Regions from separate parts of the Streptomyces rubradiris genome, predicted to be linked through region 3. Evidence: riboswitches for the same ligand, from Rfam matches in the RefSeq annotation. Region 3 holds a riboswitch; each other region holds the start of a gene.

Region 1 (4,749 bases), on a different contig from region 3:
GGTCGCCTGGATCCGTTCGTTCAGCGACGAGACCCGGCGCAGAACCGGCCGCCGCCCGGTGATCTACACGACGACCCAGTGGTGGAAGCTGTGCACCGGCAACAGCCGGGCGTTCTCGAAGAACCACCCGCTGTGGATCGCCCGGCACGGCACCGCGAAGCCCGGGGCGCTGCCCGGCGGCTGGCGGTACTGGACGTTCTGGCAGTACCGCACGAAGGGCACGCTGCCGGGTGACCAGGATCTCTTCAACGGCACCCTGGACCGGCTGCGGATCTTCGCGCGGGGCCGGTAGCCAAGGGGTGTCCGACCTGGAGGGGCGGAACAGAACCCGGGTATGGGATTGCCGACACCGCCGTGCCCGCCCCAGTTCATCTTCCGTTCACCCAGGTTGCCTACGTTCATCCAGCCAACGACCTCGAACGATTGCCTGGGTAAATGGAAAGCTTCTCGCTGATCCTCGCGATTGTGGTGGTAACCGCTCTCGCGTTCGATTTCACGAACGGTTTCCACGACACCGCGAACGCGATGGCCACCACCATCTCCACAGGCGCCCTGAAGCCCAAGATCGCGGTGACCATGTCCGCCGTCCTCAACCTCGCGGGCGCCTTCCTCTCCGTGGAGGTCGCGAACACGATCTCCAAGGGTCTCGTCGACGAGACCGGCATCCGGCCCGAGGTCATCTTCGCCGCCCTGGTCGGCGCGATCCTCTGGAACCTGCTGACCTGGCTGGTGGGCCTGCCGTCCAGTTCCTCGCACGCCCTGATGGGCGGCCTGGTCGGCGCCACCGTCGCCTCCGCCGGCTTCGACGGCGTCCACGGCGGCGTCCTGGTCACCAAGGTGCTGCTCCCCGCCGTCGCCGCGCCGGTCGTGGCGGGCCTCGCCTCGTTCCTGGCCACCCGGCTCTCCTACCGCGTCGGCGGCACCGGCGACACCGAGGCGACCCGCAAGGGCTACCGCGTCGGCCAGATCGCCTCCGCCGGCCTGGTCTCGCTCGCGCACGGCACCAATGACGCCCAGAAGACGATGGGCATCATCACCCTCGCGCTGATCGCGGGCGGCTCCCTCGCCCCCGGCGCCAACCCTCCCACCTGGGTGATCCTCTCCGCCGGCCTGGCCATCGCGCTCGGCACCTACATCGGCGGCTGGCGCATCATCCGCACCATGGGCAAGGGCCTGACCGACCTGGAGCCGCGCCAGGGCTTCGCCGCCCAGACCGGCGCCGCGACCGCCATCCTGGCCTCCTCCCACCTCGGCTTCTCCCTCTCCACCACCCACGTCGTCTCCGGCTCGGTGATGGGCGCGGGCCTCGGCCGCAAGGGCGGCGTGGTCCGCTGGTCCACCGCGACCCGCATGGCCGTCGCCTGGGTGCTCACCCTGCCGGCCGCCGCGCTGGTCGGCGCGGGCGCCGAGTCCGTCACCGACCTCGGTGACTGGGGCACCGCCGCCGTCGCCGTCTTCCTGGTCGCCGCGAGCGCCGCCATCTGGAAGATCTCCCGCCGCGAGGTCGTGGACCACACCAACGTGGTCGAGGAGACCGGCGAGCCGGCCGGTGTCGTCACCACCGCCATCGCCGCGGTCACCCCGCCGCCCGCCGGGCCGCTCGCCGACAGCCTGACGGCCCCGGCCACCGCCGACCTGAGGACCGCCGGCCTGACGGCCACGATCCCCGCCCCGGCCGCCGAACCGGCCCCCGCCGCCCCGCCGGCCGCCACGGTCTGACCCGCCCGCACGGTTACTGAAGGAAGCAATCCGCATGAAGATCGACTGGGCGGCCCTCGGCTCCGTGCTGGGCGTCAGCGTCGTGTTCACGGTGGGCCTGGTGGCCCTGTTCACCCTCGGCATCAACGGACTGTCCCGCCGCGAGCGGACCACGGCCCAGGGCGGCTCCGCCGCGCTCGCCGTCACCGGCGCCTACGCCTGCTTCGCCGCCTGCGCGGCGGCCGTGGCCTACGGCATCTACCTGATCGTGGCCTGACCGCAGGCCCCCGATCCCGCCTCCGCCCCGCCGACCGGCCCACCCGCCGGACCCGGCGGGGCGGACGCATGTCCCGGCGGCCCCGAAGACCCGCCCGGCGCCCCGGCGATGTGGGCCTCAGCACAGTCGGGCATCCCAGGTCAAAGGCAAGTTGACGGCCCTTCCGGGCACGTGGTGGACTGCCCAGGCCATGTACGGCGGCAGCAGAGGAAGCCGGTGCGAATCCGGCGCGGTCCCGCCACTGTCACCGGGGAAGAACTCCCCGGGAGCCAGGAACTCTCGCCGCCGGAATCCGTCGAACCAGGGCGTGGACACCCTGAGTGAGGACACGAATCGCCATGCTCGGCTGCCGAAGGACCCGTACCAGGAACGCCCCTGTGCCCACGGCCGGCTGAGCCGATGGGTGCCGACCGCACATACGCGTACGGTGCCGCCGCCGGCGTCCTCGGCGATCTGCTCCTCGGCGATCCCCGCCGCGGGCACCCGGTCGCCGCGTTCGGCCGCGCGGCCACGGCCGTGGAAGGCGCCTTGTGGCACGACCACCGGGGCTGGGGCGCCGTGCACACCGCCGTATGCGCCGGTGGCGCCGTCGCGCTCGGGGCGCTGGCCGCACGCGCCGTACGCCCCTCCGGTACCGCCTCCGTCGCGCTGACCGCCGCCGCCACCTGGGCCGTCGTCGGCGGCACCTCGCTCGCCCGCGAGGCCCAGGCGATCGGGCGCGCCCTGGCCGCCGGGGACACCGAGGCCGCCCGCGCCCGGCTGCCCCACCTGTGCGGCCGGGACCCGCAGGCGCTGGACGCCGACGGGATGGCCCGGGCCGTGGTCGAGTCGGTCGCCGAGAACACCTCCGACGCCGTGGTGGGCGCCCTGGTGTGGGGAGCCGTGGCCGGGGTGCCGGGGCTGCTCGGGTTCCGGGCCGTCAACACCCTGGACGCGATGGTGGGTCACAAGTCGCCCCGGCACCGCCGCTACGGCTGGGCCTCCGCCCGCCTCGACGACGTCGCCGGCTGGCCCGGCGCCCGGCTCACCGCCCTACTCGCCACCGTCGCCGGACCCGACCCGCGCGGCGCCCTGCGCGCCTGGAAGGCCGACGCCCGCAAGCACCCGAGCCCCAACGCCGGTCCCGTGGAGGCCGCCTTCGCGGGCGCCCTCGGCGTCCGGCTCGGCGGAACGCTCTCCTACGGCGGCCGGGTCGAACACCGGCCCGTACTCAACGGCGGCAGCGGACGGCCGGTCCGGGTCACCGACATCGACCGGGCGGTACGGCTCTCCCGCCGCGTCGGCCTGCTCGCCCTCGGCACCACGCTCGCCGCGCGCGCACTGCTGAAAGGACGTGGGAAGTGAACGGTGGTCTCCTCGTGGCTGGCACCACCTCGGACGCCGGCAAGAGCGTCGTGACCGCCGGGATCTGCCGGTGGCTGGCGCGCCAGGGCGTGAAGGTGGCGCCGTTCAAGGCGCAGAACATGTCCCTGAACTCGTTCGTGACCCGGGAGGGCGCGGAGATCGGCCGCGCCCAGGCCATGCAGGCCCAGGCCTGCCGGATCGAGCCGACCGCGCTGATGAACCCGGTGCTGCTCAAGCCCGGCGGCGAGCAGAGCAGCCAGGTCGTGCTGCTCGGCAAGCCGGTGGGCGAGCTGAGCGCGCGCGGCTACCACGGCGGGCGCCAGCAGCGGCTGCTGGGCACGGTGCTGGACTGCCTGGCCGAACTGCGGGGCACGTATGACGCGGTGATCTGCGAGGGGGCGGGCAGCCCGGCCGAGATCAACCTGCGGCGGACCGACATCGTCAACATGGGCATCGCGCGGGGCGCGCGGCTGCCGGTGCTGGTGGTGGGTGACATCGACCGCGGGGGCGTCTTCGCGTCCTTCTTCGGCACGGTCGCCCTGCTCTCCCCCGAGGACCAGGAACTCGTCGCCGGATTCCTGGTGAACAAGTTCCGCGGCGACGTCGGCCTGCTCGAACCCGGCCTGGAGATGCTGCACGGCCTCACCGGGCGGCGGACCTACGGCGTGCTGCCCTTCCGGCACGGGCTCGGCATCGACGAGGAGGACGGACTGCGCGTCTCCCTGCGGGGCACCGTACGGGAGTCCGCCGTCACTCCCCCGGTCGGCGAGGACGTGCTCCGCGTCGCCGTGTGCGCGATCCCGCTGATGTCCAACTTCACCGACGTGGACGCGCTCGCCGCCGAACCGGGCGTCGTCGTACGGTTCGTGGACCGGCCGGAGGAACTGGCCGACGCCGACCTCGTGGTGATCCCGGGCACCCGCGGCACCGTACGGGCACTGCAGTGGCTGCGGGAACGCGGACTGGCGGACGCCCTCGTACGCCGGGCCGCCGAACGCCGCCCCCTGCTCGGCATCTGCGGCGGCTTCCAGATCCTCGGCGAGCACATCGAGGACGAGGTCGAAAGCCGTCAGGGACACGTCGACGGGCTCGGCATCCTGCCCGTGCGCGTGCGCTTCGCCCGCGAGAAGACCCTCACCCGGCCCAGCGGACAGGCCCTCGGCGAGCACGTCGACGGCTACGAGATCCACCACGGCGTGGCCACCGTCGAGGGCGGCGAACCCTTCCTGGACGGCTGCCGCGCCGGCCAGACCTGGGGCACCCACTGGCACGGCTCCCTGGAGTCGGACGGCTTCCGGCGGGCCTTCCTGCGCGAGGTGGCCGCCGCCGCGGGCCGCCGCTTCGTGCCCGCGCCGGACACCTCCTTCGCCGCGCTGCGCGAGGAGCAGCTCGACCGGCTCGGCGACCTCATCGAACAGCACGCGGACACG
Region 2 (4,749 bases), 720 kb from region 3:
CGCGAGGAAGGCGTCCGCCCTTTCCTCGTCCTCGTTCCAGGGCGGCGCGCAGAACGCGTCGGCGTAGACGGAGCGCAGGGCGGCACCGTGCTCCAGGATCGCGTCGGGGGCGACGACACGGATGTCCGTCACGCGGCCACCGCCGCGGTCGCCGTGGGATGCAGGGCCGCGTACTCCAGTGGCGCCGAGGGGTCGACGGACAGGTCCCAGGGCGCCGGTTCGGCCCCGGCCCGTACGAGGAGGTCGCCGACGGCGGCGATCATCGCGCCGTTGTCCGTGCACAACCGCGGCGGCGGCACCCGCAAGGTGATCCCGGCCGCCCGGCAGCGCTCCTCGGCCAGCGCCCGCACCCGCGAGTTCGCGGCGACCCCGCCGACGACGACCAGCGTGCCCACCCCGTGCTCCCGGCAGGCGGCGACGGCCTTGCGGGTCAGTACGTCGGCGACCGCCTCCTGCAGCGACGCGGCCCCGTCGTGGACGGGCAGTTCGCGCCCGCGGTGGGCTTCCGCCCAGCGGGCCGCCGCCGTTTTCAGCCCGGAGAAGGAGAAGTCGTAGGAGCCGGGGAGGGGGCGGGGGAAGTCGACGGCGCGTGGATCGCCGTCCCGGGCGGCCCGGTCGATGGCCGGGCCGCCGGGGTACGGCAGCCCGAAGACCCGCGCGACCTTGTCGAAGCACTCGCCGGCGGCGTCGTCCAGGGTGTCGCCGAGGTGGACGATCGGATCGCGGGCCAGGTCGCGCACGAGGAGCAGCGAGGTGTGGCCGCCGGAGACGATCAGGACCACGCACGGGTCGGGCAGCGGTCCGTGCTCCAGGGTGTCGGCGGCGGCGTGACCGGCGAGGTGGTGCACGCCGTGGAGCGGGACGCCCAGCGCGTAGGCGATGCCCTTCGCTCCCGCGAGGCCCACGTGCAGCGCGCCGGACAGGCCCGGGCCCGTGGTCACGGCGACCGCCCCGATGTCGGAGAGCCGCAGCCCGGCCTGGTCCAGCGCCTGGCGCACCACCGGGCGCAGGGCGTGCAGGTGGGCCCGGGACGCGATCTCGGGCACCACTCCGCCGAAGCGGGCGTGCTCGTCCATGCTCGACGCCACGGCGTGCCCGAGCAGGCGTCCGTCCCGGACGAGCCCCGCACCGGTCTCGTCACACGACGACTCGATCCCGAGGACGATCGGAGAGCCCATGCCCTCCCCTTCCCTTCCTGCAACAAAATAGTTATTGCAACCAGTGTGCAATAAGATCTCCCCGGACGTGAACCCGGTCCCGGCCGCACGGTGATCGCTTAGTAGAGTCCACTCCTGTCGCCCCCCGAACTCCGAGGTAGCCAGCAGTGACCCCCGCCCGGACCGCGTACGAGCCGAACACGTCCTCCGCACCGCGGAACGCCTCGGTGTGCCCCGACCGCGGCAGCCACCCGTACCCGCCGCAGCGGGGGCGCCATCGCCGCTGACCCAATACCCCGGGCCTGCATGACGTCAGGCCCTCGCCTCCCGTGGGGGAAGTCCGGTGAGAGACCGGCGCTGACCCGCAACGGTGTGCACGGAGCCGGATCCGACGGTTGTCGTGCGAGCCCGATCGCCTGCGGGGGCGTGACGACCCGTTGACTGCTCGCCGTGGACCGCGAGAGGGGTACCGGACGGCCGACCGCGGCCTTACGGGCTGATCCTGCTCGATGTCCAGCAGGCGGCCCGTTCGAAAGGCCCCCAGGTGCGCCGAGGTACGGCCCCCACCCGCATGCCCGTGTTGCCGCTCAGCCTGTCCCTGGCGCTGCTGCTCCTGCTGTCCCTCGTGACCGGGGTCGGGCTCGGCGCCGCCGGCGTCGGCTGGGCGGAGGTACCGCACTTCCTGTGGGCCGGACTCACCGGCGGGACCGTGCGGGCGCGGGACGCGGCCGCGTACACCATCGTCTGGGAGATCCGCCTGCCGCGGGTGCTGCTGGGGGCCGTGGTCGGAGCGGGGCTCGCGACCGTCGGGGTGGCCGTGCAGGCCATGGTGCGCAACGCGCTGGCCGATCCGTTCGTGCTCGGCATCTCCTCCGGCGCGGCGGTGGGCGCCAACGCCGTCATCCTCCTCGGCGCGTTCGCCGGGCTCGGCGTGTGGGCGCTGTCCGCCTCGGCGTTCGCCTCCGCCCTCGCCGCCATGGCGCTCGTGTACGCCGCGGCCCGCTCCTCGCACGGGCTGACGCCCCTGCGGCTGATCCTGACCGGCACGGCACTGGCGTACGGCTTCGAGGCCGTCACCACGGTCATGGTGTTCGGCGCGGCCCGGGGCGAGGCGGCCCGGTCCGCGATGATGTGGCTGCTGGGCAGCCTGGGCGGCGCCACCTGGGCCAGTCTCCCGCTCGCCGCCGTCGCGGTGGCTGCCGGATGGGCCTGGCTGCGGTGGCGGGCCGAGGCGCTCAACGCGCTCGCCATGGGGGACGAGACCGCGGCCGCGCTCGGCGTCGGGCCGGCCCGGCTGCGCCGGGAGCTGTTCCTCGTCACCGCGGCCGTGACCGGGACGGTGGTGGCGGTCAGCGGGGCCATCGGATTCGTCGGGCTGATGGTGCCGCACGTCACCCGGATGCTGGTCGGCGCCGACCACCGGCGGGTACTGGCGGTCGCCCCGCTCGCCGGGGCGGTGCTGCTGGTGTGGGCGGACGCGCTGTCCCGGCTGCTGTTCGCCCCCGCCGAGCTGCCGGTCGGAGTGATCACCGCGGTGGTCGGCGTGCCCGCGTTCCTGCTGCTGATGCGGCGGGGCGGCTACGCGTTCGGGGGGCGCTGAGCGATGCGACTCGACATCGAGGACGTCACGATCGAGGCGGCCGGACTCCGGCTGGTCGAGCACATCGACCTCACCGTGGGCAGCGGGGCGTTCGCCGGACTCGTCGGTCCCAACGGCAGCGGCAAGTCGACCCTGCTGCGCTCCCTGTACCGGGCGCTGCGGCCGGCCGGGGGAGCGGTACGGCTGGACGGGGACGACCTGCACGCCATGGACGCGCGGGCCGCCGCCCGCGTGCTGGCCGCGCTGCCCCAGGAGTCCTCGGCCGAGTTCGACTTCACCGTCGCCGAGGTGGTCGCCATGGGGCGGCTGCCGCACCAGGGCCGCACGGCCGCCTCGGACCGGGAGATCTGCGCCCGGGCGATGGCCCGCACCGGCGTCGCCCACCTCGCCGGCCGCGGCTTCCTCGGCCTGTCCGGCGGCGAGAAGCAACGGGTCCTCATCGCCCGTGCCCTGGCCCAGCAGCCGAGGGTCCTGGTCCTCGACGAGCCCACCAACCACCTCGACATCGCCCACCAGCTGGACGTGCTGTCCCTGGTCCGCGCCAGCGGCCTGACCGTGCTGGCCGCGCTGCACGACCTCAACCTGGCGGCGGCCCACTGCGACGTGCTGTACGTCCTCGACGGCGGCCGGATCGTCGCCTCCGGTCCCCCCGGGGAGGTCCTCCGACCCGCCTTGCTGGCCGAGGTGTTCGGCGTGCGGGCGCACACCGTCCGGCACCCGGAGACGGACGCCGTCCAGCTCCTGTTCGACCTGCTCCCGCCCACTGCCTGAAGGATGCCCATGCGCAAGCAGCTACTTGCCACCGCCCTCTGTCTGGCCGCGACCGCCACCGGATGCGGCGCCACGGTGGAGCCGGCCGAGGACGCGAAACCCTCCTCCTCCATCACCCTGACCAACTGCGGTCGCCAGGTGACGTACGACAAGGTCCCCGAGCGGGTCGTCACCAACGATGTCGGCATCACGGAGCTGATGTTCGCCCTCGGTCTGGAGGACCGCATGGCCGGCTTCGCCATGCCCGACGACAAGGGCGACCTGCGCGGCGTGCCCTGGAAGGACGGCTACGACAAGGTCAAGTGGCTGTCCAAGGACCAGCTCACCAAGGAGAACGTCCTCGACGCCCGCGCCGACCTCGTCTTCGCCGGCTGGAACTACGGCTTCCGCGAGGACGGCGGCTTCACCCCCGACGCGCTGAAGAAGCTCGGCATCCCCTCGTACATCCTCACCGAGTCCTGCCACAACGGTCGTACGAAGTCCTCCCGCGGCATCATGCCGCCCCTGGACGCCCTGTACACCGACCTCACCAACCTCGGCAGGCTCTTCGGCGTCCAGAAGCGCGCGGCCGCTCTGATCGCCGACTTCAAGAAACAGGTCGCGGACGTGCGGGCGAAGGCACCCAAGGGCTCCGACCGTCCTTCCGTCTTCCTCTACGACAGCGGCCAGGACACACCCTTCACCTCCGGCCGCTACGCCGCCCCGGAACAGATCATCACCGAGGCCGGTGGCGTCAACGTCATGCACGACGTGGCGGACTCATGGACCACCGTCGGCTGGGAGAGCGTCGTACAGCGCGACCCGGACGTCATCGTCATCTGCGACTACGGCGACGTCGGCGCCGAGCAGAAGAAGCGGTTCCTGCTCTCCTACGCCCCGTTGCGCGACGTCTCGGCCGTCAAGCACCGGCGCATCATCTCCCTGGACTACGCAGACCTGGTCGAAAGCCCCCGCAACCCATCGGCGATCGCCCGCCTCGGCGCGTACCTGCGGACCGTCGATTCCTGACGCACCGCCGAGCCGCCGAGCACCGGGACCGGGATGTCCGGCTTCCGCCGTGCGGCCCGCCGGTTCATCAGCCGACGGGCAGGCGGCCCCGCCCGGGCCGCCGGGGCGAGGTAGACGTCTGCCTTCGCCAACTCGGCGGCGGTCCCGCAGGCGGTGGAGGGGGCACGGTCTGCCGAAGCCGCTCGTACGCGCGACCTGGCGGAGCAGGCCCGA
Region 3 (4,749 bases):
GCCGAACGCGACGGCCGCGGAGGAGACCAAGGTCTCCAAGCTGGTCTCCCTGCTGGTGAAGGTCGGCGCCCTGGTGTTCGTCCTCACCATGGACAAGACCGTCGCCATCAACTTCCAGCTGCTGGGCGGCATCTGGATCCTGCAGACCTTCCCGGCCCTGGTCGGCGGCCTGTTCACCGGCTGGTTCCACCGTTGGGCGCTGCTGGCCGGCTGGGCGGTCGGCATGGTCTACGGCACGGCCGCCGCCTACGGGGTGGCCTCGCCCACGCAGAAGCACTTCGGCGGCTCCTCGAAGGAGATCCCCGGCATCGGCGAGATCGGTTACATCGGCCTGACGGCGTTCGTGCTGAACGTCCTGGTCACCGTGGTCCTGACGGTCGTCCTGAAGGCCGTGAAGGCCCCCGCGGGCATCGACGAGACCAAGCCGGAGGACTACACGGCGGACTCCGGCGACCCCGATGTCCAGGTGGAGCTTCCGCCGGCCACCGCGGGCAGCGCGCACTGACCCACGCGACATCCGCAGCGGGCCGCCGACAGCAGACGCGTCGGCGGCCCGCTGCCGTCGCCTGTCCGGCCCGCTGCCATACACCGGTCCGGGCGGGTGACGCGCGGCCCTCCCCGGCGGGGCACCCTGTGGAAACCGGCGGGGCACGCACCCTGTGGAAAACTTCGACGCCTTGTCGTACCCGTCCGGCACACTCGGCCCATGGACATCGTCATCCGGCCCGCCGCCCCTCCCGAGTACGCCGTCCTCGGCGAGATCACCGCACAGGCCTACCTCGGAGACGGCCTCCTGGACTTCGGCGAGAGCGACGCGTACCTGGGCGAGCTGAAGGACGTGGCGAAACGCGCCGCCGCCGCCGAGGTCCTCGTCGCCGTCGCGGACGACCGGCCGCTCGGCGGCGTCACCTTCGTCCCGTCCGGTGGCCCCATGGCGGACATAGCCCGCCCCGGCGAGGCGGAGATCCGCATGCTCGCGGTGGACCGCGCGGCCCGCGGCCGGGGCGCCGGCGAGGCGCTCGTCCGGGCCTGTATCGAGCGCGCGAGGGCCACGGAGGGCTGCACGGCCGTCGTCCTGTCCACCCAGCGCACCATGCGCACCGCCCACCGCATCTATGAACGGCTGGGATTCGTCCGCACACCCGAACGGGACTGGAATCCCGTGCCGGAGCTGGACGGCATCACGCTGCTCACCTACGAGTTGACGCTCTGACACCACCGGGACACAACATCTGGGGGTGACACGACAGCCCGGCACAAGATGTATGCTCATGCTCGCTGTCGCCGCAGGGGAATCCGGTGCGAATCCGGAACTGTCCCGCAACGGTGTACTTGTGCGTATCCGCGTACGAGCGTCAGTCCGAGGACCTGCCGACAGCGCACCCGGCCACCCGGCCGGTGTGCCCGACGTCCGGGCCTCGTGGAATGGGCCGGTGGACGCGAGAGCCGTCGCGCGCTCGTGCTGTCCCCTGCCCTCCGCCAGGCCCCGTGCCGAGCGAGGGAGACCCCCACGTGACCATCGCGCCAGCCGACCCGGCTTCGGTCAGCGGACCGGAGACCGACGCTCCCGGTACCGCGCTGCTGCGGACGCTGTCCGAGCTGACGGCCGATCTGCCCGACGCCGACCCCGGGCGGGTCGCCGCCGCCGCGCTGCGCGGCCGGTCCGCGCGGGCCGACGAGGCGGAGCTGCGCGAGCTGGCCACGGAGGCCGCCGCCGGCCTGATCGCCGAGGACCCCGCCTACTCGAAGCTGGCCGCCCGGCTGCTGACCCTCGCGATCCGGGCCGAGGCCGCCTCCCAGGGCGTGACCTCCTTCACCGGGTCGATCACGGTGGGTCATCGCGAGGGCCTGGTCGCCGACCGCACCGCCGAGTTCGTGCGCACCCACGCCGGACGGCTGGACGCGCTGGTGGACTCGGCCGTGGCGGAGGGCGCCGACGACCGCTTCGGCTACTTCGGCCTGCGCACCCTGCACAGCCGCTACCTGCTGCGCCACCCGATCACCCGCAAGGTCATCGAGACGCCCCAGCACTTCATGCTGCGCGTGGCCAGCGGCCTGGCCGAGGACGACACGGCCCGCTCCGTGGACGAGGTCGCCTCGCTCTACGGCCTGATGAGCCGCCTGGACTACCTGCCCTCCTCCCCCACCCTGTTCAACTCCGGCACCCGCCACCCCCAGATGTCGTCCTGCTACCTGCTGGACTCCCCGCTGGACGAGCTGGACTCCATCTACGGCCGCTACCACCAGGTCGCCCGGCTGTCGAAGCACGCCGGCGGCATCGGGCTGTCGTACTCCCGCATCCGCTCGCGCGGTTCGCTGATCCGGGGGACGAACGGGCACTCCAACGGGATCGTGCCGTTCCTGAAGACCCTGGACGCCTCGGTCGCCGCCGTGAACCAGGGCGGCCGGCGCAAGGGCGCCGCCGCCGTCTACCTGGAGACCTGGCACTCCGACATCGAGGAGTTCCTGGAGCTGCGCGACAACACCGGCGAGGACGCCCGCCGCACCCACAACCTCAACCTCGCCCACTGGATCCCCGACGAGTTCATGCGCCGGGTCAACGCCGACGCCCAGTGGTCCCTGTTCTCCCCCGCCGACGTCCCCCACCTCGTCGACCTGTGGGGCGAGGACTTCGACACCGCCTACCGCAAGGCCGAAGCCGCCGGCCTGGCCAAGAAGACCCTCCCCGCCCGGGAACTGTACGGCCGGATGATGCGCACCCTGGCCCAGACCGGCAACGGCTGGATGACCTTCAAGGACGCCGCCAACCGCACCGCCAACCAGACCGCCGAACCCGGCAACGTCATCCACTCCTCCAACCTCTGCACCGAGATCCTGGAGGTCACCAACGACGGCGAGACGGCCGTCTGCAACCTCGGCTCCATCAACCTCGGCGCCTTCGTCCGCGACGGCGACATCGACTGGGACCGCCTGGACGCCACCGTCCGCACCGCCGTCACCTTCCTCGACCGCGTCGTCGACATCAACTACTACCCCACCGAACAGGCCGGGCGTTCCAACGCCAAGTGGCGCCCGGTCGGGCTGGGCGCGATGGGCCTCCAGGACGTCTTCTTCAAGCTGCGGCTGCCGTTCGACTCGGCCGAGGCCAAGGCGCTGTCCACGCGCATCTCCGAGCGGATCATGCTGGCCGCCTACGAGACGTCCGCCGACCTCGCCGAGCGCAACGGCCCCCTGCCCGCCTGGGAGAAGACCCGCACGGCCCGGGGCGTGCTGCACCCCGACCATTACGGTGTCGAGTTCACCTGGCCCGAGCGCTGGGCGGCGCTGCGTGAGCGCATCGCCAGGACGGGCATGCGCAACTCGCTGCTGCTGGCGATCGCGCCGACGGCCACCATCGCGTCGATCGCGGGGGTGTACGAGTGCGTCGAGCCGCAGGTGTCGAACCTGTTCAAGCGCGAGACCCTGTCCGGCGAGTTCCTCCAGGTCAACTCCTACCTGGTGCAGGACCTGAAGGACCTCGGCGTCTGGGACGCCCGCACCCGCGAGGCACTGCGCGAGGCCAACGGCTCGGTGCAGGACTTCCAGTGGATCCCCGAGGACATCCGCGCCCTGTACCGCACGGCCTGGGAGATCCCCCAGCGCGGCCTGATCGACATGGCCGCCGCCCGCACCCCCTACCTCGACCAGGCGCAGTCGCTGAACCTGTTCATGGAGACGCCGACCATCGGCAAGCTCTCCTCGATGTACGCCTACGCCTGGAAATCGGGCCTGAAGACCACGTACTACCTGCGTTCGCGCCCCGCGACGCGCATCGCCCGCGCCGCCCAGGCGCAGCCCACCCTCCCCGCACAGGTCACCGCGGACCCCGAAGCGGTCGCCTGTTCCCTGGAAAACCCCGAGTCCTGCGAGGCCTGCCAGTAATGTCCCGTAACACCAACCTGCTCGACCCCGGCTTCGAACTCACCCTGCGCCCCATGCGCTACCCCGACTTCTACGAACGCTACCGGGACGCCATCAAGAACACCTGGACCGTCGAAGAGGTCGACCTCCACTCCGACGTCGCCGACCTCGCCAAACTCACCCCCGAGGAACAGCACCTCATCGGCCGGCTCGTCGCCTTCTTCGCCACCGGCGACTCCATCGTCGCCAACAACCTCGTACTCACCCTCTACAAGCACATCAACTCCCCCGAAGCACGCCTCTACCTGAGCCGACAGCTCTTCGAGGAAGCCGTCCACGTCCAGTTCTATCTGACACTGCTGGACACCTACCTCCCCGACCCCGAGGACCGCGCGGCCGCCTTCGCCGCGGTGGAGAACATCCCCTCCATCCGCGAGAAGGCCGAGTTCTGCTTCAAATGGATCGACGAGGTCGAGAAGATCGACCGCCTGGAGACCAAGGCCGACCGCCGCCGCTTCCTGCTCAACCTCATCTGCTTCGCCGCCTGCATCGAAGGACTCTTCTTCTACGGCGCCTTCGCCTACGTCTACTGGTTCCGCAGCCGCGGCCTCCTGCACGGCCTGGCCACCGGCACCAACTGGGTCTTCCGCGACGAGACCATGCACATGAGCTTCGCCTTCGACGTCGTCGACACCGTCCGCAAGGAAGAACCCGACCTCTTCGACGACCAGCTCCAGCAGCAGGTCACCGACATGCTGAAGGAAGCCGTCGAAGCCGAACTGCAGTTCGCGCGCGACCTGTGCGGCGACGGCCTCCCGGGCATGAACACCGAGTCGATGCGGCAGTACCTCGAATGCGTCGCCGACCAGCGCCTCACCCGCCTCGGCT

What was found. A riboswitch is a leader RNA that binds a small molecule or an ion and turns the genes downstream of it on or off. The one in region 3 is predicted to bind cobalamin.
Region 1: linked by a shared signal. The riboswitch ahead of Srubr_RS06795 (cobalamin biosynthesis protein) and the one ahead of Srubr_RS25430 (ribonucleoside-diphosphate reductase subunit alpha) in region 3 are both predicted to bind cobalamin.
Region 2: linked by a shared signal. The riboswitch ahead of Srubr_RS22380 (FecCD family ABC transporter permease) and the one ahead of Srubr_RS25430 (ribonucleoside-diphosphate reductase subunit alpha) in region 3 are both predicted to bind cobalamin.

Annotation. Positions count from the first base shown of each region.
Region 1 covers NZ_BNEA01000001.1:1,455,499-1,460,247, forward strand. Annotated here, with positions in the region: gene Srubr_RS06780 (lysozyme) at 1-292, shown strand, start outside; gene Srubr_RS06785 (inorganic phosphate transporter) at 436-1,719, shown strand; gene Srubr_RS06790 (hypothetical protein) at 1,754-1,975, shown strand; cobalamin riboswitch at 2,134-2,276, shown strand; gene Srubr_RS06795 (cobalamin biosynthesis protein) at 2,375-3,319, shown strand; gene Srubr_RS06800 (cobyric acid synthase) at 3,316-4,749, shown strand, end outside.
Region 2 covers NZ_BNEA01000015.1:2,067,653-2,072,401, reverse strand. Annotated here, with positions in the region: gene Srubr_RS22390 (GNAT family N-acetyltransferase) at 1-132, opposite strand, end outside; gene tsaD (tRNA (adenosine(37)-N6)-threonylcarbamoyltransferase complex transferase subunit TsaD) at 129-1,178, opposite strand; cobalamin riboswitch at 1,461-1,595, shown strand; gene Srubr_RS22380 (FecCD family ABC transporter permease) at 1,729-2,757, shown strand; gene Srubr_RS22375 (ABC transporter ATP-binding protein) at 2,761-3,528, shown strand; gene Srubr_RS22370 (ABC transporter substrate-binding protein) at 3,538-4,536, shown strand.
Region 3 covers NZ_BNEA01000015.1:2,788,570-2,793,318, forward strand. Annotated here, with positions in the region: gene mctP (monocarboxylate uptake permease MctP) at 1-505, shown strand, start outside; gene Srubr_RS25425 (GNAT family N-acetyltransferase) at 707-1,213, shown strand; cobalamin riboswitch at 1,266-1,390, shown strand; gene Srubr_RS25430 (ribonucleoside-diphosphate reductase subunit alpha) at 1,513-3,882, shown strand; gene Srubr_RS25435 (ribonucleotide-diphosphate reductase subunit beta) at 3,882-4,749, shown strand, end outside.